4 regions of the Kineococcus gypseus genome follow, and region 2 is predicted to be linked to each of the others. Evidence: riboswitches for the same ligand, from Rfam matches in the RefSeq annotation. Region 2 holds a riboswitch; each other region holds the start of a gene.
The links. Region 2 has a riboswitch for S-adenosylmethionine ahead of sfnG (dimethylsulfone monooxygenase SfnG). Riboswitches for the same ligand answer to the same signal wherever they lie in the genome.
Positions count from the first base shown of each region.

Region 1: another riboswitch for S-adenosylmethionine. It lies ahead of ACRYMN_RS03940 (sulfurtransferase); the one in region 2 lies ahead of sfnG (dimethylsulfone monooxygenase SfnG).
Region 3: another riboswitch for S-adenosylmethionine. It lies ahead of ACRYMN_RS06285 (aminotransferase class V-fold PLP-dependent enzyme); the one in region 2 lies ahead of sfnG (dimethylsulfone monooxygenase SfnG).
Region 4: another riboswitch for S-adenosylmethionine. It lies ahead of ACRYMN_RS03970 (sulfite exporter TauE/SafE family protein); the one in region 2 lies ahead of sfnG (dimethylsulfone monooxygenase SfnG).

Region 1 covers NZ_JBJLRD010000007.1:50,034-57,394, forward strand. The annotation lists partial or broken gene ACRYMN_RS03930 (bis-aminopropyl spermidine synthase family protein) at 1-322, opposite strand, end outside; gene ACRYMN_RS03935 (immune inhibitor A domain-containing protein) at 804-3,119, opposite strand; SAM riboswitch class I at 3,386-3,478, shown strand; gene ACRYMN_RS03940 (sulfurtransferase) at 3,758-4,651, shown strand; gene cobA (uroporphyrinogen-III C-methyltransferase) at 4,779-5,972, opposite strand; partial or broken gene ACRYMN_RS03950 (sulfate adenylyltransferase subunit 1) at 6,131-7,361, opposite strand, start outside.
Region 2 covers NZ_JBJLRD010000001.1:107,038-114,398, forward strand. The annotation lists gene ACRYMN_RS00490 (cell division protein PerM) at 1-903, shown strand, start outside; gene ACRYMN_RS00495 (sulfurtransferase) at 921-1,796, opposite strand; gene purN (phosphoribosylglycinamide formyltransferase) at 1,855-2,433, shown strand; gene purH (bifunctional phosphoribosylaminoimidazolecarboxamide formyltransferase/IMP cyclohydrolase) at 2,465-4,066, shown strand; gene ACRYMN_RS00510 (DUF3017 domain-containing protein) at 4,162-4,455, shown strand; gene ACRYMN_RS00515 (AzlC family ABC transporter permease) at 4,452-5,213, shown strand; gene ACRYMN_RS00520 (AzlD domain-containing protein) at 5,210-5,524, shown strand; SAM riboswitch class I at 5,601-5,689, shown strand; gene sfnG (dimethylsulfone monooxygenase SfnG) at 5,683-6,840, shown strand; gene idi (isopentenyl-diphosphate Delta-isomerase) at 6,909-7,361, shown strand, end outside.
Region 3 covers NZ_JBJLRD010000011.1:69,479-76,839, forward strand. The annotation lists gene ACRYMN_RS06275 (rhodanese-like domain-containing protein) at 1-318, opposite strand, end outside; gene ACRYMN_RS06280 (LLM class flavin-dependent oxidoreductase) at 315-1,562, opposite strand; gene ACRYMN_RS06285 (aminotransferase class V-fold PLP-dependent enzyme) at 1,559-2,920, opposite strand; SAM riboswitch class IV at 2,970-3,083, opposite strand; SAM riboswitch class I at 3,160-3,248, shown strand; gene ACRYMN_RS06290 (rhodanese-like domain-containing protein) at 3,255-3,674, shown strand; gene ACRYMN_RS06295 (O-succinylhomoserine sulfhydrylase) at 3,671-4,873, shown strand; gene ACRYMN_RS06300 (cobalamin-independent methionine synthase II family protein) at 4,984-6,216, shown strand; gene ACRYMN_RS06305 (AAA family ATPase) at 6,287-7,361, shown strand, end outside.
Region 4 covers NZ_JBJLRD010000007.1:59,918-67,278, forward strand. The annotation lists gene ACRYMN_RS03965 (nitrite/sulfite reductase) at 1-1,304, opposite strand, end outside; SAM riboswitch class IV at 1,592-1,707, shown strand; gene ACRYMN_RS03970 (sulfite exporter TauE/SafE family protein) at 1,740-2,678, shown strand; gene fdxA (ferredoxin) at 2,675-3,001, shown strand; gene ACRYMN_RS03980 (methylenetetrahydrofolate reductase) at 3,007-3,990, shown strand; gene metE (5-methyltetrahydropteroyltriglutamate--homocysteine S-methyltransferase) at 3,987-6,419, shown strand; gene ACRYMN_RS03990 (antibiotic biosynthesis monooxygenase) at 6,463-6,756, opposite strand; gene ACRYMN_RS03995 (methylenetetrahydrofolate reductase) at 6,782-7,361, opposite strand, start outside.

The DNA.
Region 1 (7,361 bases), on a different contig from region 2:
CCCACTCGCGCGCCGAGGCCGGCAGCCCCAGGCGGAAGTCGCCCCACAGGCAGCGCACCGACCAGCCGCGGCGGCGGGCGGTGGTGTCGATGAACTCCAGGACGCGCTCGTCGAGGTCGACGACGACGACCTGCACCGCGGGGTCGGTGGCGGCCGCGGCCAGGGAGGTCAGGTCGTGGTCGCCCACGCACAGCAGCCGCATCGCGGCCAGGTCGTAGCGGTCGGCCAGCCAGCGGCCGCGGCGCGCGGCCGTGGCGGGCGTGGCCCCGACGTGGTCGAGGTCGCGGTCGGGCGCGGGGCGCTGCGCGATCAGCTCGGCCATCGTCGCCACGAGCGCGCCGTCCACGCCCAGGGCGCGGTCCCAGAAGCCGGCGGGGTCCTCGGCGGTGCCCACCTCGAAGACCGCGGCGTACTCGGCGGCGCGCTCGGGGCGCAGCGCGTACCGGCCGCCGTCCTCGACGAGGTCGTCGGCCACCTCCCGCAGCAGCGCCTCCACGCGCCGGCGCGTCAGGGCGCTGGCGGCCACCAGCTCCGGCAGCGTCGCCGGCCCGCTGGCCAGGGCGCGCACGAGGGCGCGCAGCGGCCGCACGAAGGGGCCCGCCGCCGAGCGCAGGGCGCGCGGGTCGCTCACGAGCCCGCCCCGGCCGCCGCGACCGCCTGCCACCCGTGGAGCACGCCCGCAGTCTGGCACGGAGGCGGTGCTGCTCCGGGACGGCGCCGCTCCGGGACGGCGCCGCCCGGGGACGACGGAGGCCCACCGGCGTGCGCCGGTGGGCCTCCGCTGCACCTCGCGCGGGCCGGGGTCAGCCGTTGACGCGCACCTGCATGAACGAGTCGCGGGCGCTGGTGCTCACGACGGTGATCCTCGTGCCCGTCTTGGGCACGTCCACGCCGGACCAGCCGTCGGCGTCGGGCTGCTCACCGGCCGCGACGTACCAGTCCTTGGTGTCGTCGAAGGTCGCCACCGCGGGCAGGCCGCCGTAGGTGCCCGCCTTGCCGGTGTCCGGGTCGTGCAGGGTGAAGCGGTCCGTGGCCTCCAGCCCGAAGGTGGAGTCGTGGGACTGCACCCGCGGGCGCCAGCTCTCGCCGTTGGTGCGGTTGGTGCCCTCGTCGTCGGTGGGTTCGTACAGCAGCCCGGGGTGGGCGTCGACGGGCAGGACCAGGCCGCCGCCGGGGTGGGCGCCGACGTTGTTGTCGCCGTACTGGGTGTTCCAGTACGTGACGAGCAGACCGTCCTGGTAGGCGTAGCGCTCGGCGTGGTCCGGGTGCGCCGGGTCGCCGAAGTTGTACGGCCCGGTGGCCAGGCTGGCGTCGAAGCCGCGGTACTGGCGGTACTCGGCCAGGTAGGCGTTGAAGAACGACTCCGTGGTGGTGCCGGTGCTGACGGTGAAGCCGTCCAGCGTCCAGCTCGTCACCGGCGTGCCGCCCAGGGAGACCGCGTCGACCTGCAGGCCCGGCTCGGTGGCCGCGCCGTCGGTCCAGTAGCGGAAGCCGACCAGCGCGCCGGCGGGCACGCCCGCCAGGGAGGCGCTCAGGTCCACCCACTGCCCCCCGGTGCTGCCGGTGATGCCCTGGCCGAAGTTCTGGCCGTTGGGGTCGGTGGTGACGGAGCGGTTGGTGGCCACGGGGGTGAAGGTCTTGCCGCCGTCGGTGGAGTAGACGACGTAGGCGTAGTCCCAGTCCTGCTCGATCTGGTACTTCACCTTCGCGCTCAGCGTGCTCGCTCCTGCGGGCAGCGGCGTGAGCATGGTGTTGTCCAGGTCGTCCCCGGCGCCGGAGTACCAGAAGTCGCCGCCCTCGAAGGGGGTGCCGATCGTGGTGGTGACCTCCTTGTCGGGCAGCTGCACGACGAGGGCCTGCGCCTGCTTGGTGGTCGCCTCGGCCGGGCCGAGCTTGGTGCTCACCTTCGCGCCCGGCTTGACGGTCTCGTAGTCCAGCCAGCCCAGCTGCAGCTTCTCCCAGGCGCCCATGTGCATCGGCTCGGTGCCGATGCCGTCCTCGGGGCGCCCGCTGTTGCCGTACGAGCCGGACGACATCAGCGACCAGAACGCGGTGGAGTTCTCCGCGCCGCCGGAGTTGCCGGAGGTGTCGTACAGGTCGGGCAGGCCCAGGTCGTGGCCGAACTCGTGCGAGAACACGCCGACGCCGCCGTTCTCCGGCTCGACGGTGTAGTCGCCCACCCAGTACTTCGACTGCCCGATGCGGGTGCCGCCGAGCGCGTTGGTGGTGCCGCCGACGGCCGGGCCGCCGGTGCCCACGCGGGTGGTCTGGTTGTACCAGCGGTGCGACCAGATCGCGGCCTGGCCCAGGGCGCCGCCGCCGACCTCCTCGCCCTCGCCGGAGTGCACGGCCTGGAAGTGGTCGATGTAGCCGTCCGGCTCGTCGAAGTCGCCGTCGCCGTCGAAGTCGTAGCGGTCCCACTGGTCGAAGCGGGAGAGCTCCTGGTCGATCTGCGCGACCGACTTGCCGGCGGCCAGCTGCTGCGCGTACCAGCCGTTGAGGGAGTCGTTGACGAACCCCCACGCCGCGCGGTCGCCCAGCGCGTTGTCGCCGTACGACTTGCCGGTGCCGGGCAGGCGCACCCAGTCGGTGACCGCGCCCTCGACGGTGTAGCGGCCGGAGGAGACCTCGTCGTAGAAGTTCGCCATCGACACGTCGCCCTCGGCCTGCGAGAAGAGCAGGTCCTCGTAGTACGGCCGGGAGAAGTCCTTCGTCCAGATGGTCGTGTCGTCCACGGACCGGTCCGGCGCGGGGATGCTGTTGTGCGGCAGGTCGGCGAACTCGCCGAGCACGGTGAAGATCTGGTCGGTGTCCTCGCGGGCGAGCTCGACGTACTGGCCCTTGGCGACCTCGACGACCTTCCCGTCCCCGCTGGGGGCGGCCTGGCCGCGCAGCACCTTCTCCAGCCCGGCCTGGCGCAGCGCGCGCTGCTTGTCGGCCAGCGGGTTGGGCAGGTCGTGGCTGCGCCCGGCGCCCTGCGGGCCCGGCGCGGCGGCGCCGCCGAAGGCGCTCGCGGCGGCGGGGGCGGGGGCCGCGGGGGCGGCGGGTGCTGCAGAGGCGACGGCGGGCGTGGCCGCGACGAGCGCGGCGCCCACGACGGCGCAGAGGGTTCTTCTCAACGCAGGTGCTCCTGGTCTCAGCGGACGGCGCCCGGCCGCCGGAGGGGTCTCCGGACGACGGTGTCGGGCAGCCGTCGCCGACCATATGTCACGCTCAGTGGTGCTCCGCGCCGTCGCGGCACCGGGCCGCCCAGGTGTTACCCAGCCTTAACACGGTGCCCCGTCGAACTTCCCGCGGCGGGGCCGCGGGTGGCCGGTGCGGCGCCCCGTGCGGCGCACCGTGCGGCGGTTGACACGGTGCCGGGGCAGCGGGCACGGTATGCCGACGACCATCGAGAGCGGCCGAGAGACCTGGCTCGACGACGCCGCAGCAACCCCCCTGCAGAGGGCGTGGGTGCTTCCGCCAGGACCGATGGAGGGCACGGCATGACGCACGACCGCACCACCGAGCTGCACTCGCGCCGGCACGTCGACCTGTGCCGCTGCGGTTCGGCCGCCTGTCGCTGACGCCGCGCGCCGGCACCCGCCCCGTCCCCCGACGCGGGGCGCCCCCCGCGGACCCGGGGAGCGCCCCGCCACCGCCCGCCCGGCCGGTCACCCCGGCCCGCGCACCACCACCGCGCAACCGCGCGCAACGCAGCGCAGCGCACGACCCCGACCAGCCCGCAGAACCCCGCACACGCCCTGGAGGGCCACGCATGTCCACGTCCACCGACGCGACCACCGAGGCGAAGTTCGCCGAGTACGCGCACCCCGAGAAGCTCGTCAGCACCGGATGGCTCGCCGAGAACCTCGGCCGCGAGGGCCTGGTCGTCGTCGAGAGCGACGAGGACGTCCTCCTGTACGAGACCGGCCACATCCCCGGCGCCGTGAAGGTCGACTGGCACACCGAGCTCAACGACCCCGTCACCCGCGACTACCTCGACGGCGCCGCGTTCGCGGAGCTGCTCTCGCGCAAGGGGATCCGCCGCGAGGACACCGTCGTGCTCTACGGCGACAAGAGCAACTGGTGGGCCGCCTACGCCCTGTGGGTGTTCACCCTGTTCGGCCACGAGGACGTGCGCCTGCTCGACGGCGGGCGCGCCAAGTGGGCCGCCGAGGGCCGCGAGCTGACCACCGAGGCGCCGCAGCGCGAGCGCACCGAGTACCCCGTCGTCGAGCGCGACGACAGCCGCGTGCGCGCCTTCGCGCAGGACGTGCGCGAGCACCGCGGCGGCCTGGTGGACGTGCGCTCCGCGCCGGAGTACAGCGGCGAGCGCACCCACATGCCCGACTACCCGCAGGAGGGCACGCTGCGCGGCGGGCACATCGCCGGCGCGGCCAGCGTGCCGTGGGCGAAGGCCGCGAACGAGGACGGCACGTTCAAGGACCGCGCGGCCCTGGAGGAGATCTACTTCACCGGTGCCGGGCTGACCCCGCAGACGGACACCGTGACGTACTGCCGCATCGGCGAGCGCTCCAGCCACACGTGGTTCGTGCTCACCCACCTGCTGGGGCTGGAGAAGGTGCGCAACTACGACGGCAGCTGGACGGAGTGGGGCAACGCGGTGCGCGCGCCCATCGTCGTGGGCACCGAGCCCGGCGAGCGCTGAGCGCGGAGCGGCCCGCGCACGACGGCCCCGGGACCCGCGGTGACGAGCCGCGGTCCCGGGGCCGTCGCGCGCCCGGGAGCGTGCGCCCGCCACCGCGTGCGCCCGGGGTCGCGTGCGCCCGGGGTTCTCAGCCGACGGGGCCGCGCAGCGCCTCGACGACCTCGCCGACCACGACGACGGCCGGTGCGCGCACCCCGGCCGCGCGCGCGACGTCGGCGACGTCGGCGAGCGTGGCGGTGGTGGTGCGCTGGCGTGGGCTCCAGCCGTCCTGCACGACGGCGACGGGGGTGGCCGGGTCCTTGCCGGCGGCCAGCAGGGCGGCGGCCAGGCGCTCCAGCGCCGTGACGCCCATGAGCACCACGAGGGTCCCGTCCAGGGAGGCGAGGGCGTGCAGGTCGTCCTCGTCGAGGTCCTCGTGGCCGGAGAGCACGGTGACGCAGCGCGCGGCGCCGCGGTGGGTGACGGGGATGCCGGCGGCGGCGGGCACCGCGAAGGCGCTGGTGACCCCGGGCACGACCTCGACCTCCACGCCGGCCTCGCGGCAGGCCAGGACCTCCTCGCCGCCGCGGCCGAGCACGTAGGGGTCCCCGCCCTTCAGGCGCACCACGGTGCGCCCGGCCAGGGCCGCGTCGACGAGGACGCGGTTGATCTCCTCCTGCGGCACCGGGTGGTTCCCGGCGGCCTTGCCGACGTCGACGACCTGCACGTCCGGGTCGAGCTCGGCGAGCACCCCGGTGGGGGCCAGGCGGTCCACGACGACCACGTCGGCCTCGGCCAGGCGCCGGCGCCCGCGCAGGGTCAGCAGCTCCGGCTCGCCGGGGCCGCCGCCGACGAGCACGACGCGCCCGCGCCCGCGGCGGTGCCGGCGCAGCGGGGCACCCCCGGAGTCCACGTGGTGGCCCAGCGCGGCGGCCAGCGCCCGGGTGCGGCCGGTGTCCGCCCCGGCGCCGACGGAGAGGACCACGTCGTCGCGGCGCACCACGGCCGGCGCGGCGGCGGAACCGGTCGCCGGGTCGCCCGGGTGCACGCACCACAGCCGGTGCCGCTCGGCCAGGGCGGCCACCGCGGCGTCCTCGCGCGCGTCGCCGGTGGCGGCGTGCACGAGCCAGGCGCCGACGAGGTCGGCCTCCGCCGCGGTGCCCGCGCGCCAGCGCACCCGCCCGCGCGCGTGCTGCTCGCGCAGCTCCTCGCACAACGCCGCCGCGACGACGAGGACGTCCGCGCCCGCGCCGGCCAGCTCGCGGGCCGAGGCCGCGGCGAGCGGGCCGCCCCCGGCGACGAGCACCCGCCGCCCGCGCAGGTCCAGGTGCACCGGCTGCATCAGCCCGGCCCGTCCTCCGCGCCCGGTGCCAGCGCTCCCAGTGCGCGGGCCGCGGCCGCGGCGGGGTCCTCGCCGGCGAGCAGGGGCACGACGTGCGCCGCCGCGCCCGCGGCGCGCACCACCCGCGCCGCCGCCTCGGCCGCGTCCGCGTCCTCGGCGCTCAGCACCGCCACCACGCCGGCGTCCGCCAGCAGCAGGGCCGCCTGGGCGCTGCGGCGCAGCGCCTCGGCCCGCTCGGGCGCCGAGGCGCCCAGGTCCGCGAGCAGCCCGGCGCGCAGGTTCTCCGCGCGCAGCGCGTACCCGGGCCGGCCGGCGGCCAGCAGCGCCGCCTCGACGGCGCCGGCCACGTCGGCCGGGTCGGGCGCGCCCTCGCCGGGCACCAGCCACAGCGCCGCCCCCGGGTGCGCGCGGTGCGCGGTGGACGGGCGCCAGCGCGCGTCCTCCTCGGCCCGGGACCCGGCGCGCCGCTCGACGGCCTCGCGCACCACGCCGGCGGCGACCGTGTCGTGGGTGTGCTCGTCGACCAGGACGAAGGCGCCCATGTCGCGGTTGCGCGCGTACGGCTCGACGACGAGGTCGACGGCCGTGCGCAGCGTCACGGCGCCGATGTCGTTGAGCAGCAGCACCTCCGGGTCGGGCACCTCGGTCAGGGTGGCCGAGTCCATGCGCTCGTGCAGCGCCACGACCTCGGCGCGCACGGTGCGGGTGGTGTGCTTCAGCAGCAGCCGGCGGCCGGGGGAGAGCGGGTCGGTGTGCATCCAGCACACCTGCGCGCGCAGCTCGCGGGTGACGGTGGGCTCGGCGCCGGGGGCCACGAGCACGTCGCCGCGGCCGACGTCGACCTCGTCGGCCAGCTCCACCGCCACCGACAGCGGCGGCACGGCCACCTCGCGCGACTCGTCCAGGGTGTCCAGCGCGGTGACGCGGGTGCGGGCCCCGGAGGGCAGCACCACCACCTCGTCGCCGGCGCGCAGCGTGCCGGCGGCCACCCGGCCGGTGTAGCTGCGCCGGCGCCCGGCCACGGGCCGCGAGACCCACTGCACGGGCAGCCGCAGCCGCCCGACGCCGAAGTCGGGCGGCAGCACCTCCACCGCGTCCAGGTGCTCCAGCAGCGTCGGCCCGTCGTACCAGGGGGTGCGCTCCGAGCGCCGGGCGACGTTGTCGCCGAGCTTGGCGGCCACCGGGACCACGAGCAGCCGCACGCCCAGGCGCTCGGCGACCGCGCGCAGCTCCTCGCGCACCGCCTCGAAGCGGGCACGGTCGAAGTCGACGAGGTCCATCTTGTTCACCGCGGCCACCAGGTGCGGCACGCCCAGCAGGGTCGCGATGCGCGCGTGCCGGCGGGTCTGGTCGAGCACCCCGGCGCGCACGTCCACCAGCAGCATGGCC
Region 2 (7,361 bases):
GTGTCGGCGGCCGGGCCGCTGCACGCCCTGCTCGGCGGCGCCGCCGTGGCCGCCGCGGGCTTCGCGCTCGGCGCCCGCGCGCACCGCCCGCCGCTGCGGCGCGTGCCCGTGCTCACCGAGGCGCTGCGGCCGGCCGCGGCGTGCACGGCCGCGCTCGCGGCGCTGGGCGCGCTGGCGGTGGCGGTGGCGCTGGTCGCCGGGCGCGCCGACGTCCTGCTGCTGCACGGCTCGCTGCGCGCCGGCTGGCTGGGCGGGGCGCTGCTGACGCTGGGGCAGGCGCTGCTGCTGCCGACGCTGGCGGTGTGGGGGCTGGCCTGGGTGGCCGGCCCCGGCTTCGCGGTGGGCACGGCCACCTCCGTGGCGCCGGGCGGCACGAGCCTGGCGACGCTGCCGGCGCTGCCGGTGCTGGGGGCGCTGCCCCCCGAGGGCGCCACGCCGGTGGCCACCTGGGCCGTCGTGGCGCTGCCGGTGCTCGTCGGCGCCGCGGCCGCGCTGCTGCGCCGCGGCGCCGGCGAGCCGGCCGGGCCCGCGCACGGCGCGGCCGTGGCCGGGGCCACCGGCGCGCTCACCGGCGTCGCGGTGGCGGTGCTGGCCGCCGCGGCCTCCGGCCCCCTGGGCTCCGGGCGCATGGCGGAGCTGGGCCCCCACCCGCTGCTGACCGGCCTGGCCGTGGCCGGGGAGGTGGCCGCCGGCGGGGTGCTGGCGGTGCTGCTGCGCCGCGCGGTGCGCGCCCGGCGCGGCACCCGCGTCGTGCTGGACCTGTCCGCGCCGGGGCGGCCCGCCGGCGGCCTGCTCGGCCGCTCCCGCCGCGGGCGCGAGGGGGACGGGCCGGACGGGCCGGAGGGGTCGCACGAGCTGGACGGGCCCGGGGGGCCGAGCGGACCGCAGGGCCCCGGCAGGTAGGTGCCGGGTCCGGCGCCTCAGGGGGTCGGGCCCGTGGCCACCGGGCGGTCGGGGTCGGCCGACCACTGCGACCACGAGCCCGGCCACAGCGCGGCGTCCACGCCCGCCGCCGCCAGCTGGGCCACGGCCAGGCTCGCGAAGACCCCCGAGCCGCACGAGGCGGCCACCGGCACGCCCGGCGCCACCCCCGCCGCCGCCAGCCGCGCCCGCAGTTCGCCCGGCGCCAGCAGCAGGCCGTCGGCGTCCACCAGCGAGCCCGGCGGCAGGTTGCGCGCGCCCGGCACGTGCCCGGCGCGCGGGTCCACCGGCTCCACCTCGCCGCGGTAGCGCTCGGCGGCGCGCACGTCCAGCAGCACCCCGCGCCCCGGCAGCGCCGCGGCCCCCTCGGCGTCCACCACCGGCAGCGCGCCGCCCGGGCCCAGCACCACGTCGCCCGGGGCGGGCACCACGTCCCCGGCCTCCAGCGGCAGGCCCGCCGCCCGCCAGGCGGCCAGCCCGCCGTCCAGCAGCCGCACGTCCTCGAAGCCCGCCCAGCGCAGCACCCACCAGGCGCGCGCGGCCGCCGCCCCGCCGGCGTCGTCGTACGCCACGGCGCGGGAGCCCGCGCGCACGCCCCAGCGGCGCGCGGCGCGCTGCAGGTCCGCCGGCGCGGGCAGCGGGTGCCGGCCGGCGGCGGGCGAGGGCGGCGCGGACAGCTCCGCGTCGAGGTCCACGAACACCGCGCCGGGCAGGTGCCCGGCGCGGTGCCGCTCGCGGCCGGTCGCGTCGCCCAGGCGCCAGCGCACGTCCAGCAGCACGAGGCCCGCGGCGCCCGGCGCGGCGGCGATGGCGCCGCGCGCGGCGTCCAGCTCGGCGGCGAGGTCGGCGGCGGCCACGAAGGGGTCGGTGCTCACCGGGCCATCCTGGCCCGCGCGTCCGGGGCGGGCGCCGCGGCCACTATCGTCGGTGCACGTGCCAGCGCGCGTCGTCGTCCTCGCCTCCGGGTCCGGCTCCACCCTGCAGGCGCTGCTCGACGCGCGCGAGGAGGCGTTCACCGTGGTGGCCGTCGGCTCCGACAAGCCCGGCGCGCGCGCCCTGGAGCGCGCCCGCGCCGCCGGCGCGGCCACCTTCGCCGTCCCGCCCGCCGAGCACCCCGACCGCGCCGCCTGGGACGCGGCCCTGGCCGCCGCCGTGGCCGCCCACGAGCCGGACCTGGTGGTGCTGGCGGGGTTCATGCGCATCGTCGGCGCCCCGCTGCTGGACGCCTTCGGCGGCCGCCTGGTCAACACCCACCCCGCGCTGCTGCCCTCGTTCCCCGGCGCGCACGGCGTGCGCGACGCCCTGGCCCACGGCGTGCGCGTCACCGGCTGCACCGTGCACCTCGTCGACGCCGGCGTGGACACCGGCCCGATCCTGGACCAGGCGGCCGTGCGCGTCCTCGACGGCGACGACGAGGAGTCCCTGCACGAGCGCATCAAGGACGTCGAGCGCCGCCTGCTCGTCGACGTCGTGGCCCGCCTCGCCCGTGGCGAGCTGCCCGCCCCCCGCTGACCCGCCCGCCCCGAGAGGACCCCGCGAGCCGATGGCCGAGAACCCCACCGCCGAGCAGACCGCCGAGCAGACCGAGCCGCGCCAGCCCGTCAGGCGCGCCCTGGTGAGCGTCTACGACAAGTCCGGCCTGGAGGAGCTGGCCGCGGGCCTGCACGCCGCCGGCGTGGCCGTGGTCTCCACCGGCTCCACCGCCTCGCGCATCGCCGCGGCCGGCGTGCCGGTCACGCCCGTGGAGGAGCTCACCGGCTTCCCCGAGTGCCTCGACGGGCGGGTGAAGACCCTGCACCCGCGCGTGCACGCGGGCATCCTCGCCGACCGCCGCCTGCCCGAGCACGTGCGCCAGCTCGAGGAGCTGGGCGTGGAGCCCTTCGACCTCGTGGTGGTCAACCTCTACCCGTTCCGCGAGACCGTCGCCTCCGGCGCCGGCTTCGACGAGGTGGTCGAGCAGATCGACATCGGCGGCCCCTCGATGGTGCGCGCCGCGGCGAAGAACCACCCCAGCGTCGCCGTCGTCACCGACCCCGCCCGCTACGGCGACGTCCTCGAGGCGCTGCGCGCCGGCGGCTTCACGCAGGCCCAGCGCCGGCGCCTGGCCGCCGAGGCGTTCGCGCACACCGCCTCCTACGACACCGCCGTCGCCGGCTGGTTCGCCGAGCAGGCCCTGGACGCCGGCGACGAGGGCTGGCCCGCCGTGGCCGGGGTCGCCCTGGAGCGCACCGCGGTGCTGCGCTACGGCGAGAACCCGCACCAGCGCGCCGCCGTCTACGCCGACCCGGCCTCCGCGCCGGGCATCGCGCAGGCGGTGCAGCTGCACGGCAAGGCCATGTCGTACAACAACTACGTCGACGCCGACGCCGCCCTGCGCGCCGCGCACGACTTCACCGCCCCGGCCGTGGCCGTCATCAAGCACGCCAACCCCTGCGGCATCGCCACCGGCACCGACGTCGCCGACGCCCACGCCAAGGCGCACGCGTGCGACCCCGTCTCCGCCTACGGCGGCGTCATCGCCGCCAACCGCGTCGTCACCGCCGCGATGGCCGCGCAGGTCGCCGACGTCTTCACCGAGGTCGTCGTCGCCCCCGGTTTCGAGCCGGAGGCCCTGGAGGTGCTGCAGCGCAAGAAGAACGTGCGCCTGCTGCAGCTGCCCGAGGGCTACGCGCGCGGCAGCGCCGAGTGGCGCCCGGTCTCCGGCGGGGTGCTCGTGCAGGACCTCGACCGCGTCGACGCCGACGGCGACTCCCCGGCCGGCTGGACCCTGGCGGCCGGCGAGCCCGCCGACGCCGAGACCCTGGCCGACCTGGAGTTCGCCTGGCGCGCGGTGCGCTCGGTGCGCTCCAACGCGATCCTGCTGGCCCGCGGCGGCGCCTCCGTCGGCGTGGGCATGGGCCAGGTCAACCGGGTGGACTCCTGCCGCCTGGCCGTCGAGCGCGCCGGCGCCGAGCGCGCCCGCGGCGCCGTGGCCGCCTCCGACGCGTTCTTCCCGTTCGCCGACGGCGCGCGGATCCTGCTGGACGCCGGGGTGCGCGCGATCGTGCAGCCGGGCGGGTCCGTGCGCGACGAGGAGGTCGTCGCCGCCGTCCGCGAGGCCGGCGTGACGATGTACTTCACCGGCGCGCGCCACTTCGCGCACTGACGCCGCGGCCGGGGCAGCGGGTGCGGGGAGCGCGCGGGGGCGCGCACCGGCGCGTGCCCGCCCAGCGGGCGGTGCGCGTCGGTACCGTGCCGGGCGTGTCACGTCGACCGCCCAGCACCCCCGAGCGCGTGCCGCCCGCGGGCGCGGCGGTCCTGGGCGCCGTCGCGGCCGGCGCGCTGCTGGCGCTGGTGCTCACGGTGCTGGCCGGTCCGGTGACCGGCGGGCTCGTGCTCGGCGCCGACCTGGCGGTGGCCGCCGTGCTGCGCCTGGTGCTGCCGGTGCGGGCGGCCGGGGCGCTGGCGGTGCGCTCGCGCGCGCTGGACACCGCGGTGCTGCTGGTGCTCGCCGCCGCCTGCGCGGCGCTGGCCTGGTCGCTGCCGCCGTCGTGAGCGCGCCCGAGCCCGAGCGCGAGCCCGGACCCGCTCCCGGACCCGGGCCCGCGGACGCGCCCACCGCCGCCGCGGTGCGCACCGCCCGGCGGCAAGGGCTGGCGGTGGGCGCGGCCACCGCCGTGTACGGCGTCAGCCTCGGCGCGCTGGCCGTGGCCAACGGCCTGAGCGTGCTGCAGGCCTGCGCCACCTCGCTGCTGCTGTTCAGCGGCGGCTCGCAGTTCGCGCTCGTCGGCGTCCTCGGCGGCGGCGGCAGCGCGGCCTCGGCGGTGGCCGCCAGCACCCTGCTGGGGGTCCGCAACGCCCTGTACGGGGTGCAGGTGGGCACCTTCCTGCGCGTGCGCGGCGCCCGGCGGCTGCTCGCGGCGCACTGGACGATCGACGAGTCCACCGCCGTGGGCGCCGCCCAGGGCACCGACGCCGCCCGCCGCGCGGGGTTCTGGGTCACCGGCGCGACGGTGTTCGCCGGCTGGAACCTCACCACCCTGGCCGGCGCGCTGCTCGGCGACGCGCTGGGCGACCCGCGCCGCTACGGCCTGGACTCCGCGGCCGCGGCCGCGTTCCTGGCGCTGCTGTGGCCGCGCCTGCGCCGGCGCGAGCCGGTCGCGGTGGCGGTGGTGGCCGCGCTCGTCGCCGCCGCCCTGGTGCCCGTGGTGCCGGTGGGCCTGCCCGTGGTCGCCGCGGCGGCGGTCGCCCTGCTGGCCGGCCTGCGCGGGAGGCGCGGCTCGCGCGGGGCTCGGGCGGCGGGGCAGCGGTGAGCACCTGGACGGCCGTGCTGGCCGCCGCGGCGCTGGCCTACGCCCTGAAGCTGGCCGGGCACCTCGTGCCGCCGCGGTGGCTGGAGCACCCCCGCGTGCGCCGCGGATCGGCGCTGCTGCCCACCGCGCTGCTGGCCGCCCTCGTCGTCGTGCAGGCCGCCTCCGACGGCGACCGCCTCGTGGCCGACGCGCGCCTGGTGGGCGTGGGCGTCGCCGCGCTCGCGCTGGCGCTGCGCGCGCCGTTCCTGGTGGTGGTGCTCCTGGCGGCGGCCTCGACGGCGGGCGTGCGGGCGCTGACCGGCTGGGGCTGAGGGGCCCTGCCCGGACGCCGCCGCTGCCCCCGCCGCCCTCGTGGCGCCCGCCGCCGGCAGCGGGTTAGGCTCGCGGCGACCATCCAGAGCGGCCGAGAGACCTGGCTCCACGACGCCGCAGCAACCGCGCCCGCGCGCCGGTGCTACCGCCAGGACCGATGGAGGAGAGCCACCGCATGCCCGTGAAGTTCGCCTACTGGGTCCCCAACGTCTCCGGCGGCCTCGTCGTCTCCACGATCGAGCAGCGCACGAGCCACGACCCCGCCTACAACGTCGAGGTGGCGCGCGCGGCCGAGCGCGCCGGCTTCGACTACGCCCTCACCCAGGTGCGCTACCTGGCCTCCTACGGCGCCGACGCCCAGCACGAGTCCACCTCGTTCTCGCTGGCGCTGCTGCTGGCCACCGAGCGGCTGAAGGTGATCGCCGCGGTGCACCCGTTCTTCTGGCACCCCGGCGTGCTGGCGAAGTTCGCCGCCACCGCCCAGGAGCTGACCGGCAACCGCCTGGCGCTGAACGTCGTCTCCGGCTGGTTCAAGGACGAGGCCACCCAGCTCGGCGTGACCTGGCACGAGCACGACGAGCGCTACCGCCAGTCCGAGGAGTTCATCAGCTACCTGCGCGGGGTGTGGTCGCAGGACGGCTACTCCCAGGACGGCGACTTCTTCTCCGCCCGCGACATCACCTTCCGCCCGCAGCCGACGCTGCAGCCGGAGCTGTTCCAGGGCGGCAACTCCACCGCCGCGCAGGGGATGGCCGCCCGCGTGAGCGACTGGTACTTCATGAACGGCAAGCCGATCGCCGGCGCCGCCGAGCAGGTGCGCGAGGTCAGCGCCCTCGCCGCCGCCGCCGGGCGCTCGGTGCGCTTCGGGCTCAACGGCTTCGCCGTCGTGCGCGAGAGCCGCGAGGAGGCCGAGGCGGTCCTGGAGGAGATCGTCGCCAAGGCCGACGTCGCCAAGGTCGAGGGCTTCGGCGCCGCCGTGCAGGAGGCGGGCAACGCCACGAAGGACCGCAAGGGCATGTGGGCGGACAGCGAGTTCCGCGACCTCGTGCAGTACAACGACGGGTTCCGCACCGGCCTGGTGGGCACCCCCGACGAGGTGGCCCGCCGGGTGCTGGCGTACTCGCTGGTGGGCGTGGACCTGCTGCTGCTGGGCTTCCTGCACGTGAAGGAGGAGGTCGAGGCCTTCGGCGAGCTCGTCGTGCCGCGGGTGCGCGAGCTGGAGCAGCGCCTGGCCGACGGCGAGGAGCTGTCGCTGGGCGCCGAGCTCGACGAGGCCGTCGCCGCGGCCGGCGGCCGGGCGGGCTCGCTGGTCTGAGCGGGTGGGCGTGCGCCGCGCCCACCCGCGTCCGTGCGCGCGCGGCGGCGTCCACGTACGGTGCAGCGGTGACCGCCGCCAGCGCCGCCCTCGCCCCCGCCGACCCCGGGACCCCCGAGCTCGTCGTCCTGCTCACCGAGGACGGCGTGCCGTGCGGCACGGCGCCGAAGTCCCAGGTGCACCACACCGCCACGCCCCTGCACCTGGCGTTCTCGTGCTGGGTGCTCGACGGGACCGGCCGCACGCTGCTGACGCGCCGCGCCGACACCAAGCGCACCTGGCCGGGGGTGTGGACGAACTCCTTCTGCGGGCACCCCGGCCCGGGGGAGGAGCCGGTCGAGGCCGTGCACCGGCGCGCCGGCGACGAGCTGGGCACCGCGGTCGGCGCCGTGGCGCCGGTGCTGCCCACGTTCCGCTACCGCGCCCGCATGGCCGACGGCACCGTCGAGAACGAGGTGTGCCCGGTCTTCACCGCCACCCTGAGCGCTGAGCTGGCGCCCAACCCCGACGAGGTCGGCGCC
Region 3 (7,361 bases), on a different contig from region 2:
CCGGGCCGCCACGGGGCCCGAACCGGCGGGCGAGCCGCAGACGACCACGACGGGCTGGTCCCGGCTCGTCAGCTGCGGCAGCGCCGCGCTCCCGCCGAGGTCGAAGCGCTGCTCCACCTCGTCCTTGGCCACGACGACGGCGCCGGGCAGCGCGCCGTTCGCGGCGCGTCCCGCCTCGCTGCGCACGTCGACGAGCAGCGCGCCGGCGGCCACGGCGCGCCCGGCGCTCGCCGCGTCCACGAGCGGCGCCTCGGGCAGGTCCCCGGGCGGGTCCGCGGGTCCGCTCGCGGGGGTGCTGGGGTCGGGGCTGGCGGTCACGGGGTCCTCCGTCGGGTGTACGTGCGCGGGACGGGTGCGCCGGCGCCCCCGGCGGGTGCGCCGGCCGCTCGCCAGGCGGCGGCGAGCAGCTCGTAGGAGCGCAGCCGGTCGGCTGCGCGGTGGGTGGCGGTGGTCACGAGCAGCTCCTCGGCGCCCGTGGCGCGCTGCAGGGCGTGCAGGCGCCGCACCGCGGTGGCCGGCGAGCCGACGACCTGCGCCTCAAGGCGGTCGGCCACCAGCGCCCGGTCCTCCGGGGTCCAGGTGGCCGCCCGCGCCTCGGCGGGGGCGGGCACCGGCACGGCGCCGCGCCCGCGGCGGATGCTGAGCACCCACGGGCCGTGCGGGTCGGCCAGCTCGGCGGCCCGCTCGTCGCTCTCGGCCACCACGACGTCCACCGAGACCGCCACGCGCGGCGCGGGCAGCACCCCGGGGCGGAACGCCGAGCGGTACGCCTCGACGGTCTCCAGCACGGCCGCGGGGGCCACGTGGTAGTTCGCCACCAGGGGCAGGCCCAGCTCGCCGGCCGCGCGCGCGGACTCCCCGCCGCTGGAGGCCAGCACGTGCACGCGCACGGGCGCCCCCGACAGCAGCGCGCTGCCGTGCCGGCGCCCGTCGGCGTCGACGTGCCCCCCGCCGAGCAGGTCCAGGGCCAGGCGCAGCTCGTCGGCCAGCGGCGGGGGGTCGGCGCGGTGCACGCCCAGCACGCGGGCGGAGGCGCGCAGCAGCTCCAGGACCGCGGGGTCGCGCAGCGGCGGGGGCGGCGGCGCGGGCACCGGCAGCCCGTCCACCACCCGGGACGCGTGCGGGACGCCCGCGCCCCCGTCGGCGCCGCCCGGTCCGCTGTCCGGTCCGCCGCCCGCGCGAGCGGCGGCCGCGGGCGCCGGCACGTGCGCGCGGCCGAAGCCGAGGTCGACGCGGTCGCCGGCGGCGCGGGCGATGGTGGCCCACTGCTCGGCGGCCACCGCCGCGGTCGTCACCGCCAGCAGGCTGGCCGCGGAGCCCACCCGCAGGCGCCGGGTGCTCGCCGCCACCAGGGCGGCCAGCACCGCGGGGGCCGCGGAGGACACGCCCGGGGACAGGTGGTGCTCGGCCAGCCAGAACCCGCGGTACCCCCACCGCTCGGCGGCGCGGGCCAGGTCCAGGCTGTGCGCCACAGCGCTGCCGGCCGGCTCCCCGGTGGACTCCGGCGCCAGGTCGAGCACGGACAGGTGCGCGGCGGGCGCCTCCTGCACGGCCGCGCTCACGCGGGCACCCCGCCGGCGGTCCCGGGGGTCCCGGCGCGCAGGAACGCCGCGGGGTCCGGGCGCGGGTCCGGCACCGGGCCCCAGGCGCCGTCGACGACCGCGTAGCGCAGCCGCGGGCCCTCGGTGAGGAAGCGCTCCAGCGCGTGCAGGAGCCGGTCGACGTCGTCGGTGCCCGTGCCCACGCCGGTGCTGGCGCGCAGCGCGCCGTCACCGAGCCCCAGGGAGTCCGCGAAGCGGTGCGCGCAGAAGCGCCCGTCGCGCACGCCGACGCCGTGCTCGGCGGACAGGTACGCGGCCACCGCGGAGGAGGGGTGCCCGGGCAGGGTGAAGGTGACGACGCCGACGGCGTCGGCGGCGTGCGGGCGCACCACCCGCACGCCCGGCAGGGCGAGCAGGCCCGTGACGAGCCGCTCGCGCAGCAGCGCCTCGTGCGCCTCCAGCGCCCCGGCGGGCAGCGCGGCGATCTCCTCGCACGCCCGCGCCAGGGCGACCGCGCCGAGCACGTTGGGGGAGCCGGCCTCGTGCCGCTCGGGGCCCTCGGCCCAGCGCACCGCGTCCACGCCGACGTGCAGCGTCGCGCCGCCACCGGCCAGGTACGGCTCGCTCGCGTCCAGCCAGTCGCGCCGGCCCACGAGCGCGCCGGCGCCGAAGGGGGCGTACAGCTTGTGCCCGGACAGGGCGAGGTAGTCCACGCCGTCGGCGGCCAGGTCCACCCGGCGGTGCGGGACGAGCTGGGCGCCGTCCACGGCGGTGCGCGCCCCGCCCGCGCGCGCGGCGCGCACCAGGCGCCGCAGCGGCAGCACCTCGCCGGTCACGTTGGAGGCGCCGGTGACGGCCAGCAGCGCGTAGCGGCCGGTGGCCAGCTCCGCCTCCAGCGCCTCGACCGTCGCGTCGAGGTCGGCGCCGCCGGGCACGACCGTCGTGCGCGCCGAGCGCTGCCAGGGCAGCAGGTTCGCGTGGTGCTCCACGTCGGCCACCAGCACGCGCCCGCCGGCCGGCACGGCCCGCGAGAGCAGGTCCAGGGCGTCGGTGGTGCTGCGCGTGAAGACCACCGCGTCGTCCGGGCGGGCTCCCACGAAGCGCCCGACCTGCTCGCGGGCCTGCTCGAACAGGGCCGTGCAGACCCGCGAGAGGTACCCGGCGCCGCGGTGGACGCTGGCGTAGTGCGGCAGCACCTGCGCGACGCGCTCGGCCACCGCGCTCAGGGCCGGGGCGCTGGCGGCGATGTCGAGGTTGGCGTGGGCGACCTCGCCGCCGGTGGCCAGCGGGACGAGGGTGCCCGCGCCCACCACGGGCAGCAGCGGCGCCGCGGACGGGCCGGCGCAGCGGCGGGGGGCGGGCAGGGTCGTGGTCGTCACGGGGCCTCCGTCGGGGAGGGACCTGCCGGGGACCGGGGGCGCCCGGCGAGGTCCGCGCTTGCCGACGCCACCTCGGCGCCGGCCAGGTCGTCACCCGGGGCACCCCGCCGCGCAGGAGGGTTGCCGGCCAGCGAGCCGGGGCTTCGCGCTGGCGCTCATGACCTGCTCCGAGCGTGCCACGCGCACCGCCCGCGTGGCAACGCCGGCCTCCCCGGCTCCGGCGATGCCCTACGCTGGAACGACCATCCAGAGCGGCCGAGAGACCTGGCTCGACGACGCCGCAGCAACCCCCCGCGAGGGAGGGTGCTCACGCCGGGACCGATGGGAGGCACGTGTGACCTACGCCGGCGACCTCGTCCCCGATGAGGCGTACCAGCTGCTGCGCGAGGACCCCGACGCCGTCCTGGTGGACGTGCGCACCGAGGCCGAGTGGACCTTCGTCGGCGTGCCCGACACCACCGCGCTGGGCAAGCGGCCGGTGTTCGCCTCCTGGCTGCCGGTGGAGGACGACGCCCCGGGTGCGCGGTTCCTCGCCGAGCTGGAGCGCGCGGGCGTGGGTCCCGGGCACCGGGGCCCGGTGGTGTTCCTGTGCCGATCGGGCAAGCGCTCGGTGGCCGCGGCCACCGCGGCCACCGCCGCCGGCATCACCCCCAGCTACAACGTCCTCGACGGGTTCGAGGGCGACCTGGACGGCGACGGCCACCGCGGCGGCGCCGGCTGGCGCGCGCAGGGCCTGCCCTGGAGGCAGTCGTGAGCGGGGGCGACGAGCCCCGGGCGTGGCGACCGGACACCACCGCCGTGCGCGGCGGCCTGGCCCGCTCGGGGTTCCAGGAGACGGCCGAGGCGATGTACCTGACCTCCGGGTACGTCTACGACTCCGCCGCCGACGCCGAGGCCGCGTTCACCGGCGAGGTCGACCGCTACGTCTACTCCCGCTACGGCAACCCCACCGTGTCGGTGTTCACCGAGCGGATGCGCCTGCTCGAGGGCGCCGAGGCCTGCTACGGGCTGGCCAGCGGCATGTCGGCGGTGTTCTACGCGCTGGGCGCCCTGCTCGGCGCGGGCGACCGCGTCGTGGCCGCCCGCAGCCTGTTCGGCTCCTGCTACGTGGTCCTCGACGAGATCCTGCCCCGCTGGGGCGTGACCACGGAGTTCGTCGACGGCGAGGACCTCGGCCAGTGGGAGCGCGCGCTGTCCACCCCCGCGCAGGCGGTGTTCTTCGAGACCCCCGCGAACCCCATGCAGACGCTCGTGGACATCGAGGCCGTCACGCAGCTGGCGCACGCGGCCGGCGCGGCCGTGGTGGTGGACAACGCCTTCGCCAGCCCGGTGGGCCAGCGGCCCCTGCAGTTCGGCGCCGACGTCGTCGTCTACTCGGCCACCAAGCACGTCGACGGGCAGGGCCGCGTCATGGGCGGTGCCGTCCTGGGCACCACCGAGTTCATCGACGGCAGGTTCCGCGAGCTCACCCGGCACACCGGCCCGACGCTGAGCCCGTTCAACGCCTGGACCCTGGCCAAGGGCCTGGAGACGCTGGGCCTGCGGGTGCGCCACTCCGCGGCCACGGCGCTGCGGCTGGCCGAGCACCTGGAGGCGAGCCCCGGGGTGCGCTGGGTGCGCTACCCGCTGCTGGCCTCGCACCCCCAGTTCGACCTGGCCAAGCGCCAGATGGAGCTGGGCGGCACCGTCGTGACGTTCGAGCTGGACGCGCCCGCCGGCCGCGGCAAGGAGCGCGCCTTCGAGGTGCTCGACGCCCTGCGCGTGGTGGACATCTCCAACAACCTCGGCGACGCGAAGTCGCTCGCCACCCACCCGGCCACCACCACGCACCGCCGCCTGGGCGAGCAGGGCCGCGCCGCGATCGGCCTGTCCGACGCCGTGCTGCGCCTGTCGGTGGGCCTGGAGGACCCCGAGGACCTCCTCGAGGACCTCGACCGCGCCCTGCGCCGCTGACCCGCACCGCGGGCCCGCCCCGCTGACCCGCACCGCTGACCCGGGCGCCCCCGCGCCCCGACGACCGCGGCCCCGCGCCGCCGACGACCACCCCCACGAACGGAGCACCCGTGTCCCGCACCGCCCGCCGCATCGAGGTCAGCCACGCCGGCAGCCTGCCGCGCACCCCCGAGCTGATCGCCGCGAACGAGGCCCGCCGCCTCGGCGAGAACGGCCTCACCCTGGAGCGCACCCCCGAGTTCGAGGCGCTGCTCACCGCGGCCGTCGTCGACCTCGTGCAGCGCCAGCACGACCTCGGCATCACCCTCGTCGGCGACGGCGAGTACGGCAAGGCCATGACCAGCGCCGTGGACTACGGCGCCTGGTGGTCGTACTCCTTCCAGCGCGTCGCCGGCCTGGAGGTCACCGGCGAGGACCTCTTCAACCAGCCCGTCGTGCGCTCCGAGCCCGGGAAGGTGCGCTTGACCAGCTTCCCGGACCGCCGCGACTGGCAGCTGTTCCACGACGCCTACACCGACCCCGCCTCGGGCATCTCCACCGGCAAGACTGCCACGGCGTTCCCGGCCACCACCGGCCCGCTGCGCTACGTCGGGCAGGACGCCATCGCCTCCGACGTCGCCAACCTCGTCGCCGGCCTCGAGGCCGCCGGGCTCGAGCGCAGCCAGGGCTTCATCACCTCCCTCTCGCCCGGCAGCGGCGCGCGCATCTCCAACCGGTACTACGCCACCGAGGAGGAGCACATCTGGGCGTGGGCGGAGGTGCTGCGCGAGGAGTACCGCGCGGTGGTCGACGCCGGGCTCGTGCTGCAGGTCGACGACCCCTCCATCGCGGAGAACTGGGACCAGATCAACCCCGAGCCCAGCGTCGAGGACTACCGCGCCTTCACGAAGGTGCGCGTCGAGGCCCTCAACCACGCCCTGCGCGGGCTGCCGCCGGAGCAGGTGCGCTTCCACCTGTGCTGGGGCAGCTGGCACGGCCCGCACACCACCGACGTGGAGTTCCGCCACATCGTCGACCTCATGCTCGAGATCGAGGCGGGTTCGTACTCGTTCGAGGCGGCCAACGTGCGCCACGAGCACGAGTGGAAGGTGTGGCGCGACGTGCAGCTGCCGGAGGGCAAGAAGATCGTGCCGGGAGTGGTCAGCCACGCCACGAACGTCGTGGAGCACCCCGAGCTCGTCGCCGACCGCATCGAGCGGTTCGCCTCCGTCGTCGGCGCCGAGAACGTCGTCGCCTCCACCGACTGCGGCCTCGGCGGGCGCATCCACCCGCAGATCGCCACCGCCAAGCTCGCCGCCCTCGGTGAGGGCGCCCGCCTGGCGGGCGAGCGCCTCTTCGGCTGAGCGCCCCGGGGCGCCGGCGGATCGCCGAAACCGGTTGAGCGCCGGCGCCCCCCGCGGCCACGATCGTGCGGTGGACGAACCCCTCGCGCCCGGTGCCCACGCGCCCGACGCCCTCGCGCACGACCAGGCGCGCTTCGTGGAGACCTTCCGCTCCTTCCTGGAGCAGGTGGTGCACGACGCCCGGCTGGTGACCGGCGCCACCGGCCCCACCCTCGCCGACGTCGTCTCCGAGCACCTCGGGGGACCGGCCCGCGCCCTGCCGGTCGTGCGCGAGGAGGTCCGCGAGTTCCAGTACGTCGACGTCGACGTCGCGCTGTCCGCCCTCGCGCGGCAGCACGGCGGCGAGCGCGTCGTCGGCGTCGGCGGCGGCGACCAGCGCCACCACTGCAGCTTCGGCGACCTCCTGGGCGACGGCTACGGCAGGTTCGGCCTGGCGGCCGTGGACCACGTCAACCTGCCGACGGGCCCGGACAGCGACCGCCGCGCCGTCGGGTTCGGGGTGCGGCTGCTGCGCGTGGACGGCGCTCCCGTGGCCGTCCTGCAGCGCTCGGCGCAGCGCCAGTACGGGCGCGAGGCGGGGCTGGAGGTGGTGGCGGCCGACGAGGCGGTCGCGGCCCGGCTGCTGGAGGAGGTGCGCCGCACCGCCGTGGAGCGCAGCGTGCTGCGCGGGCAGGTGCTGACCTTCTCCGGCTCGCCCTACGACCCCTCCGCCGGCGGCATCACGTTCTTGCGCCGCCCCTCCGTGCCCGCCGGCGACGTCGTGCTGCCCGCCGGCGCCCTGGAGCGCGTGGTGCGCCACGTCGTCGGCGTGGGCGAGCAGGCGCGGCGGCTGACGGCGGCCGGCCAGCACCTCAAGCGCGGCGTGCTGCTGTACGGCCCGCCCGGCACCGGCAAGACGCACACCGTGCGCCACCTGCTCTCGGCCACGCCGGGCACCACGGCCGTGCTGCTGTCCGGCCTGGCGCTGCAGCACGTCTCCACCGCCGCGCACCTGGCGCGCGCCGCGCAGCCGGCGATCGTGGTGCTGGAGGACTGCGACCTCGTGGCCGAGGACCGCAGCCACCACCACGGCGACCAGCCGCTGCTGTTCGAGCTGCTCGACGCCATGGACGGCCTCGACGGCGACGCGGACGTGGCGTTCGTGC
Region 4 (7,361 bases), on a different contig from region 2:
GTGCGCCGGAACGGCGAGGGCGTGGCGGTCAGGCCCAGCTCCTCGGCGCGCGCGACGAGCGCGTCCACCCGGGCCGGGTCGACGTCCAGGACGACGACCTTCTGGTGCGGGGTCAGGCGCACCCGGCGCGAGCCGGCGGCCTCGACCGCGTCGGCCAGCTCGCGCAGCACCGCGCCGCTGACGCGGCCCACCGTGGGCGACAGGCCCACGTACAGGCGCCCGTCCTTCTGCTCGTGCACGCCGACGTGGTCGCCGCGACCGCGCGGCGCCGGCGGCGGCGGCCCGTCCGGCAGCGCCCGGCCCAGGTACTCGCGCTCGAGCACCTCGCGGAAGCGCTCGGCCCCCCAGTCGGCCACGAGGTACTTCAGCCGCGCCTTGTTGCGCAGCCGCCGGTAGCCGTAGTCGCGGAAGATGCTCACCACGCCCAGCCACACCTCGGCGGCGTCGGCCGGGGTGGCGAACGCGCCGAGCCGCTGTGCCAGGTGGGCGCTGGTGGACAGCCCGCCGCCGACCCAGACGTCGTAGCCCGGGCCCAGCTCGGGGTGCACCACGCCGACGAGGGAGACGTCGTTGATCTCGTGGACGACGTCCTGGCTGGGGTGCCCGGTCACCGCGGTCTTGAACTTGCGCGGCAGGTTGGCCAGCTCCGGGTCGCCGATGAAGCGCTCGACGATCTCCTCGACCACGGGCGTGGGGTCGATCACCTCGTCGCGGGCGATGCCGGCCACGGGGCTGCCGAGCACGACGCGGGGGGTGTCGCCGCACGCCTCGGTGGTCTGCAGGCCCACGGCCTCCAGCCGCCGCCAGATCTCCGGCACGTCCTCCACGCGCACCCAGTGCAGCTGCACGTTCTGGCGGTCGGTGATGTCGGCGCTGCCGCGGGCGAACTCCTCGGAGACGCCGGCGACCACCCGCAGCTGCTCGGTGGTCAGGGACCCGCCGTCGATGCGCACGCGCAGCATGAAGAACTCGTCGGAGAGCTCCTGCGCGCTCAGCTGGGCGGTGCGCCCGCCGTCGATGCCCGGGCGGCGCTGCGTGTACAGCCCCCACCAGCGGAAGCGGCCGTTGAGGTCGTCCGGGTCGATGGAGGCGAAGCCGCCGTGCGCGTACACCTGCTCGATGCGCTCGCGCACGTTCAGGCCGCCGTCGGCCGCCTTGAACTCCTCGTTGTGGTTCAGCGGCGTCGTGCCGTCCACGCGCCACTGGCCCTCGCCGCCGGCGCGCGCGGGGCGCGGCCGGCGCGCCGCGGTGCGCGGGCCCGCCGGGCCCTGCTCGGTGGAGGTGGTGCTGGCGTCGGGTGTCATCGGACCTCACGGGGGAGCGGGCTCCTCGTGAGGAGGAACCTCAGGCGGTGGGGTGCAGCGCGCGACCGCGGCGGCAGGCGTAGGTGCTCTGCAACCGCATGAGGTCGACGTACCGGCGCGAGACCAGGCGCACGGCGGGGAGCTGGACCACGGGTCCACGGTAGAGCACGCCGGGGCCAGCTCCAACACGCCGGCCGCGCCGGCGCGCTGCGGCGCCCAGCGGCGCCCAGGGGCGACCTGCGCCGAACCTGTTGACCTGCGTCCGGGGTGCCCCTACCGTCGGGAGCGGTCACGAGTACCAGCGTCAAGCCCCGGCTCGCTGGTCGGCAACCCTCCTCTCGCGGCGGGGTGCTCCGGGTGAGGACCTGGCCGGTCGCGGACGTGCGCCCGGCAAGCGCGGACCTGCGGGTCCCCGGGAAGCGAAGTGGACCCCTCGTGCAGAAGATCGCCCTCCTCGCCGTCGTCGGGCTGCTCGCCCAGCTGGTCGACGGCTCGCTCGGCATGGCCTACGGCGTCACCTCCACCACGCTGCTGCTGGCGATCGGCGCCAACCCGGCGGCCGCCTCGGCCACGGTGCACCTGGCCGAGATCGGCACCACCCTCGCCTCCGGGACGGCCCACTGGCGCTTCGGCAACGTGGACTGGCGCGTGGTGCTGCGCGTGGGCCTGCCCGGCGCCGCCGGCGCCTTCGCCGGCGCCACCGTGCTCTCCTCGCTGCCCTCCGAGGCCGCCGCGCCGGTCATCAGCGCCCTGCTGCTGGTGCTGGGCGTCTACGTCCTGCTGCGCTCGGCCGTCTCCCGCTTCGACGAGCGCTCGCTGCGCAAGCCGCTGCGCCGCCGGTTCCTCGCGCCGCTGGGGCTCTTCGCCGGTTTCGTGGACGCCACCGGCGGCGGCGGCTGGGGGCCGGTGGGCACCCCGGCGCTGCTGGCCTCGGGCCGGCTGGAGCCGCGCAAGGTCGTCGGCTCGGTGGACACCAGCGAGTTCCTCGTCGCGGTGGCCGCCAGCGCCGGGTTCCTCGTCGGCCTGGGCTCGCAGGGCATCGCCTGGGCCTGGGTGGGCGCCCTGCTGGCCGGCGGCCTGATCGCCGCCCCCGTCGCCGCCTGGCTGGTGCGCTACGCGCCGCCGCAGGTCCTGGGCACCGCCGTCGGCGCCGTCATCGTCCTGACGAACTCGCGCACCCTGCTGCGCAGCGACGCGGTGGGCGCCCCGGACGCCGTGCGCTGGGCCGTCTACGCCGTGGTGCTGCTGGCGGGGGCCGTGGCCCTGGCCCACGCGCTGCGCCGGCACCGCCGCGCCCGCCCGGTGCCCGCCCAGCGCACCGGCGCCGCCGGCCTCGTCGGCGCCGTCGAGCCGGAGAGGACCCCCGCGCCGTGACCTACGTGATCGCCCAGCCCTGCGTGGACGTCAAGGACAAGGCGTGCATCGAGGAGTGCCCGGTCGACTGCATCTACGAGGGCAAGCGCTCGCTGTACATCCACCCCGATGAGTGCGTCGACTGCGGCGCGTGCGAGCCGGTGTGCCCGGTGGAGGCCATCTACTACGAGGACGACGTGCCCGAGCAGTGGTCGGCGTTCACCGCGGCGAACGTGCAGTTCTTCGACGCGGTCGGCTCGCCCGGTGGTGCGGCCAAGACGGGCCTGATCGAGGCGGACCACCCGGTGGTGGCCGCGCTGCCCCCGCAGGGCGGGGAGCGCTGAGGTCGGTGAGCGTCGCCGCGCTCGTGGCCGGCGGTGCCGGCCGCCCGACCCTCAGCTTCGAGCTGTTCCCGCCGCGCTCGGAGGCCGCGCGCGACGCGCTGCACGGCGCCGTGGCGCAGCTGGCCGGCGCCGGGCCGGACTTCTTCTCCGTCACGCACGGCGCAGGCGGCACCACCCGCGCCGCCGGGTGCGAGCTGCTGGCGCACCTGCGCCGCGAGACGCGCGCGGTGGCGATGGCCCACCTGACCTCGGTGGGCGCCACCCGCCGGCAGGTCGTGGAGCTGGCGGAGGAGTTCTTCGCCCGCGGCGTGCGCGACGTCCTCGCCGTGCGCGGGGACCCGCCGGCCGGGCGGCTGCCCGACCCGGCCCCCGAGGACGCCGTCACGCGCGCCTGCGACCTCGTGGAGCTGGTGCACGTGGCCGACCGCCGCCACCGGGTGCGCGCCGGGGCGGTGGCGCCGCTGACGGTGGCCGTGGCCGCCTTCCCCGCCTCGCACAGCCCCGGGGACCTGCAGGCGCTGCGCGCCAAGCAGGACGCCGGCGCCTCGTTCGCCATCACCCAGGTGACCTACTCCGCCGCGGAGTACGCCGCCTTCACCGAGCGGGTCCGCGCGGCCGGCATCACGCTGCCGCTGCTGCCCGGCATCGTCCCCACCACCGACCCCGCGCGGCTGCTGCGCCTGCAGCAGCTGACCGGCGTGCCGGTCCCGCGCGAGCTGCTGGCCCTGCTGGAGTCCGCCGCCGAGCACGGCGAGGCGGCCCGCCGGCGCGCCGGCACCCGCTTCGGGCGGGCCCTGGCCCGCGACCTGCTGCGCGCCGGCGCCCCCGGCCTGCACCTCTACACGTTCAACTCGGCGCCCGCGGCGCTGGACCTGCTCGAGGGAGCTCACCTCGGCGCCGGGACCCCGACGGTCCCGAGCTCGGCCGGACGGCCGCAGGCACCCGCGGTTCCCCACGACGCCGCGCTCGCGGCTGGAGGATCACGATGAGCACCCCGTCCCGCACGACCCCGCACGACCCCGCCGGAGCCCCGGGCGCCGCGGACGCGCCCGGCACCGAGGTGCCGGCCTGGTCCGGCACCGTCCTCGGCTACCCGCGCATCGGCCGGCGCCGCGAGACCAAGAGGGCGCTGGAGGCCCTGTGGGCCGGAGAGGCCGACGTGGCCGCCACCGAGCGCGCCCTGGCCCGGGTGCGCGCGAGCACCGTGCGCCGCCTGAACGACCTCGGGCTGCGCGCGCACGACGCCTCGATCCCCTCGGCGTCCTCCGCCTACGACCACGTCCTGGACGCCGCGATCGCCCTCGGCGCGGTGCCGCCGCGCTTCGCCGACGTCGTCGGCGCCGACGGGCGCGTGGACCTGGCGGGCCTGTCGACCATCGCCCGCGGCCGCGGCGCGGACGCCCCGCTGGAGATGACGAAGTGGTTCGACACGAACTACCACTACCTCGTCCCCGAGATCGGGCCGGGCACGCAGTTCCGCTTCGCCGACGACCGCTCGGTGCGCGAGTTCTCCGAGCACCTGGCCGACGGGTTCCTCACCCGCCCCGTCCTCGTCGGGCCGGTGACGTTCCTGCTGCTGTCCAAGGCCGCCGACGGCAGCCCGGAGGGCTTCGCGCCCATCCAGCGCCTGGACGACCTGCTGCCCGCGTACGCCGAGCTGCTGGCCGCGCACGCCGCCGCCGGCGCCGCCTGGGTGCAGCTGGACGAGCCCGCCCTGGTCAGCGACTCGGCCACCGCCGGCGTCGAGGACCTGCCGCGGCTGGTGGCCTCCGCGTACGCGGCGCTGGCCGCCGCCCCGGTGCGCCCGAAGCTGCTCGTGGCCGCGCCCTACGGCGATCTGGGCGCCCTCCTGGCACCGCTGGCCGCCAGCGCCGTCGAGGGGCTGGCCGTGGACCTCGTGCGCGGCGGCGCGCCGGCCGGGCCGGTGCCCGGGCTGGAGGGCAAGACCCTCGTCGGCGGCGTCGTCGACGGGCACAACGTCTGGCGCGCCGACCTCGCACCCGCCCTGCAGCGCCTGCAGGAGCTGCGCGCCGTGGCCGGCACCGTCGTGGCCGGCACCTCCACCTCGCTGCTGCACGTGCCGCACGACGTGGAGGAGGAGACGCACCTGCCGGAGCGGCTGCGCGGCTGGCTGGCGTTCGCCGACCAGAAGGTCGCCGAGGTCGTCCTGCTCGGCGAGGCGCTGCGCCGGCCCGGCGCCGGTGCCGCCGCCGTCGCCGCCAGCTCCGCCGCGCGCGCCGACCGGCTGGCCGCCCCCGGCGTGGTGCGCCCGGACGTGCGCGAGCGGCTCGCGCGGCTGGGGCCGCAGGCCCTGCACCGCGGCGACTACGCCGTGCGCCGTGCCGCGCAGGAGCAGGCGCTGGACCTGCCGCTGCTGCCCACGACGACCATCGGCTCCTTCCCGCAGACCGCCGAGATCCGCTCGGCGCGCGCCGCCCGCACCGCCGGGCGCCTGGGCCAGCGCGAGTACGAGGAGTTCCTGCGCGCCGAGATCGACCGCGTGGTCGCGCTGCAGGAGGAGCTCGACGTGGACGTCGTCGTGCACGGCGAGCCCGAGCGCAACGACATGGTCCAGTACTTCGCGGAGAACCTCGACGGCTTCGCGGTGACCCGCCACGGGTGGGTGCAGTCCTACGGCTCGCGCTGCGTGCGCCCGCCGGTGCTGTGGGGGGACGTGGCCCGTCCCGCGCCGATCACCGTGCCGTGGGCCGCGCACGCCGCCTCGCGCACCTCCCGGCCGGTCAAGGGCATGCTCACCGGGCCGGTGACGATCCTGGCGTGGTCGTTCGTGCGCGACGACCAGCCGCTGGGCGAGACGGCCCGCCAGGTGGCCCTGGCGCTGCGCGACGAGGTCGCCGACCTCGAGGCCGCCGGCATCGGCGTCGTGCAGGTCGACGAGCCGGCGCTGCGCGAGCTGCTGCCGCTGCGCCGCGCGGACCAGCCCGACTACCTCGACTGGTCGGTCGCCGCCTTCCGGCTGGCCACCGCTGGCGCCGCCGACGCCACGCAGGTGCACACCCACCTGTGCTACTCGGAGTTCGGCGAGGTCATCGACGCCATCGACCGCCTCGACGCGGACGTCACCAGCATCGAGGCGGCCCGCTCGCGCATGGAGGTGCTGCCGGACATCGCGCGCGCCGGGTTCGCCCGCGGCATCGGCCCGGGCGTGTACGACATCCACTCCCCGCGCGTGCCGACCCGCGAGGAGGTCGTCGAGCTGCTGCGCCTGGCGGTCGCCTCGGTGCCCGCGCGGCAGGTGTGGGTCAACCCCGACTGCGGGCTGAAGACGCGCGGGTACGCCGAGACCGTCCCGGCGCTGCGCAACCTCGTGGCCGCCGCCGCGCAGGTGCGCGCCGAGCTGGCCGCCGCCGCGACCAGCGGCGCCGGCGGGGCCGGCGAGCCCGTCACGGCGAGCTGACCGGGCCGGCCCGCGCACCGGAGGGGGTGCGCGGGCCGGACCCTCAGCCGCCCAGCGGGGTGAGCAGCTCCGCGCGCGCCGAGGTGATCAGCTCGCCCACGCGGCGCAGGAACTCCGCGGTGGCCGGGCGCGCCTCGTGCGCGGCGTGCGCGGCGCGGTCGGCGTACTCCTCGTAGAACAGCCGCGCCAGCGGCTCGCCCTCCACGCGGTGCGGCACGTACGTCAGCGTGCCGGGTTCCTCCGCGAGGATCCCCGGCACGGTCCGCTCGACGAGCTCGTCGAACGCGCGGGCCGAGGCCTCGTCGGGCAGGTCGAAGCGGACTGCGATGGCGAACACGGGGCCTCCGTCGTCGAGCGGCGTCTCAGCGGTGCCGGTCCAGCCGGCGCAGGGCATCCTGCCGCCACGCCTCGGTGCCCGCCACGTCGTTGAAGGTGAACACGTGCAGGCCCGCCAGGTGGTGCCCGGGCGCGTCGAACTGCCCGGCCAGGCCGGCGAGCACCGGGCCCGGGTCGTAACCGCGGGGGGTGAAGAAGCGCCGCAGCAGCCCGGGCTGCTTGCGCAGGAACCGGGCCGACTCCCCGACGCCGATGCCGGCGCTGATGCGCAGCAGCTTCTCCCGGCCCACCGCGCCGGGCACGCCCACCCGCACCGGCAGGTGCACCCCCAGGGCGGCGACCTCGCGGGCCCAGGCGGTGATCGCGCCGGCGTCGAAGCAGACCTGGGTGACCACGTGGTGGGCCAGCGGCGCCTTCTGCGCCAGGGAGCGCTCCAGCACGTCCCGCCCCAGGGAGGCGTGCCCCTCCGGGTACCCGGCGATGCCGATGTCGGTGAACGGGTGCTCCAGCTCGTGCAGGGCCTGCAGCAGCGAGCGCGCGTCGGGGAACTCCCCGGCGTGCTGGGCGTCGCCGCCGACGACGAACACCGACGTGGTGCCGGCGGCG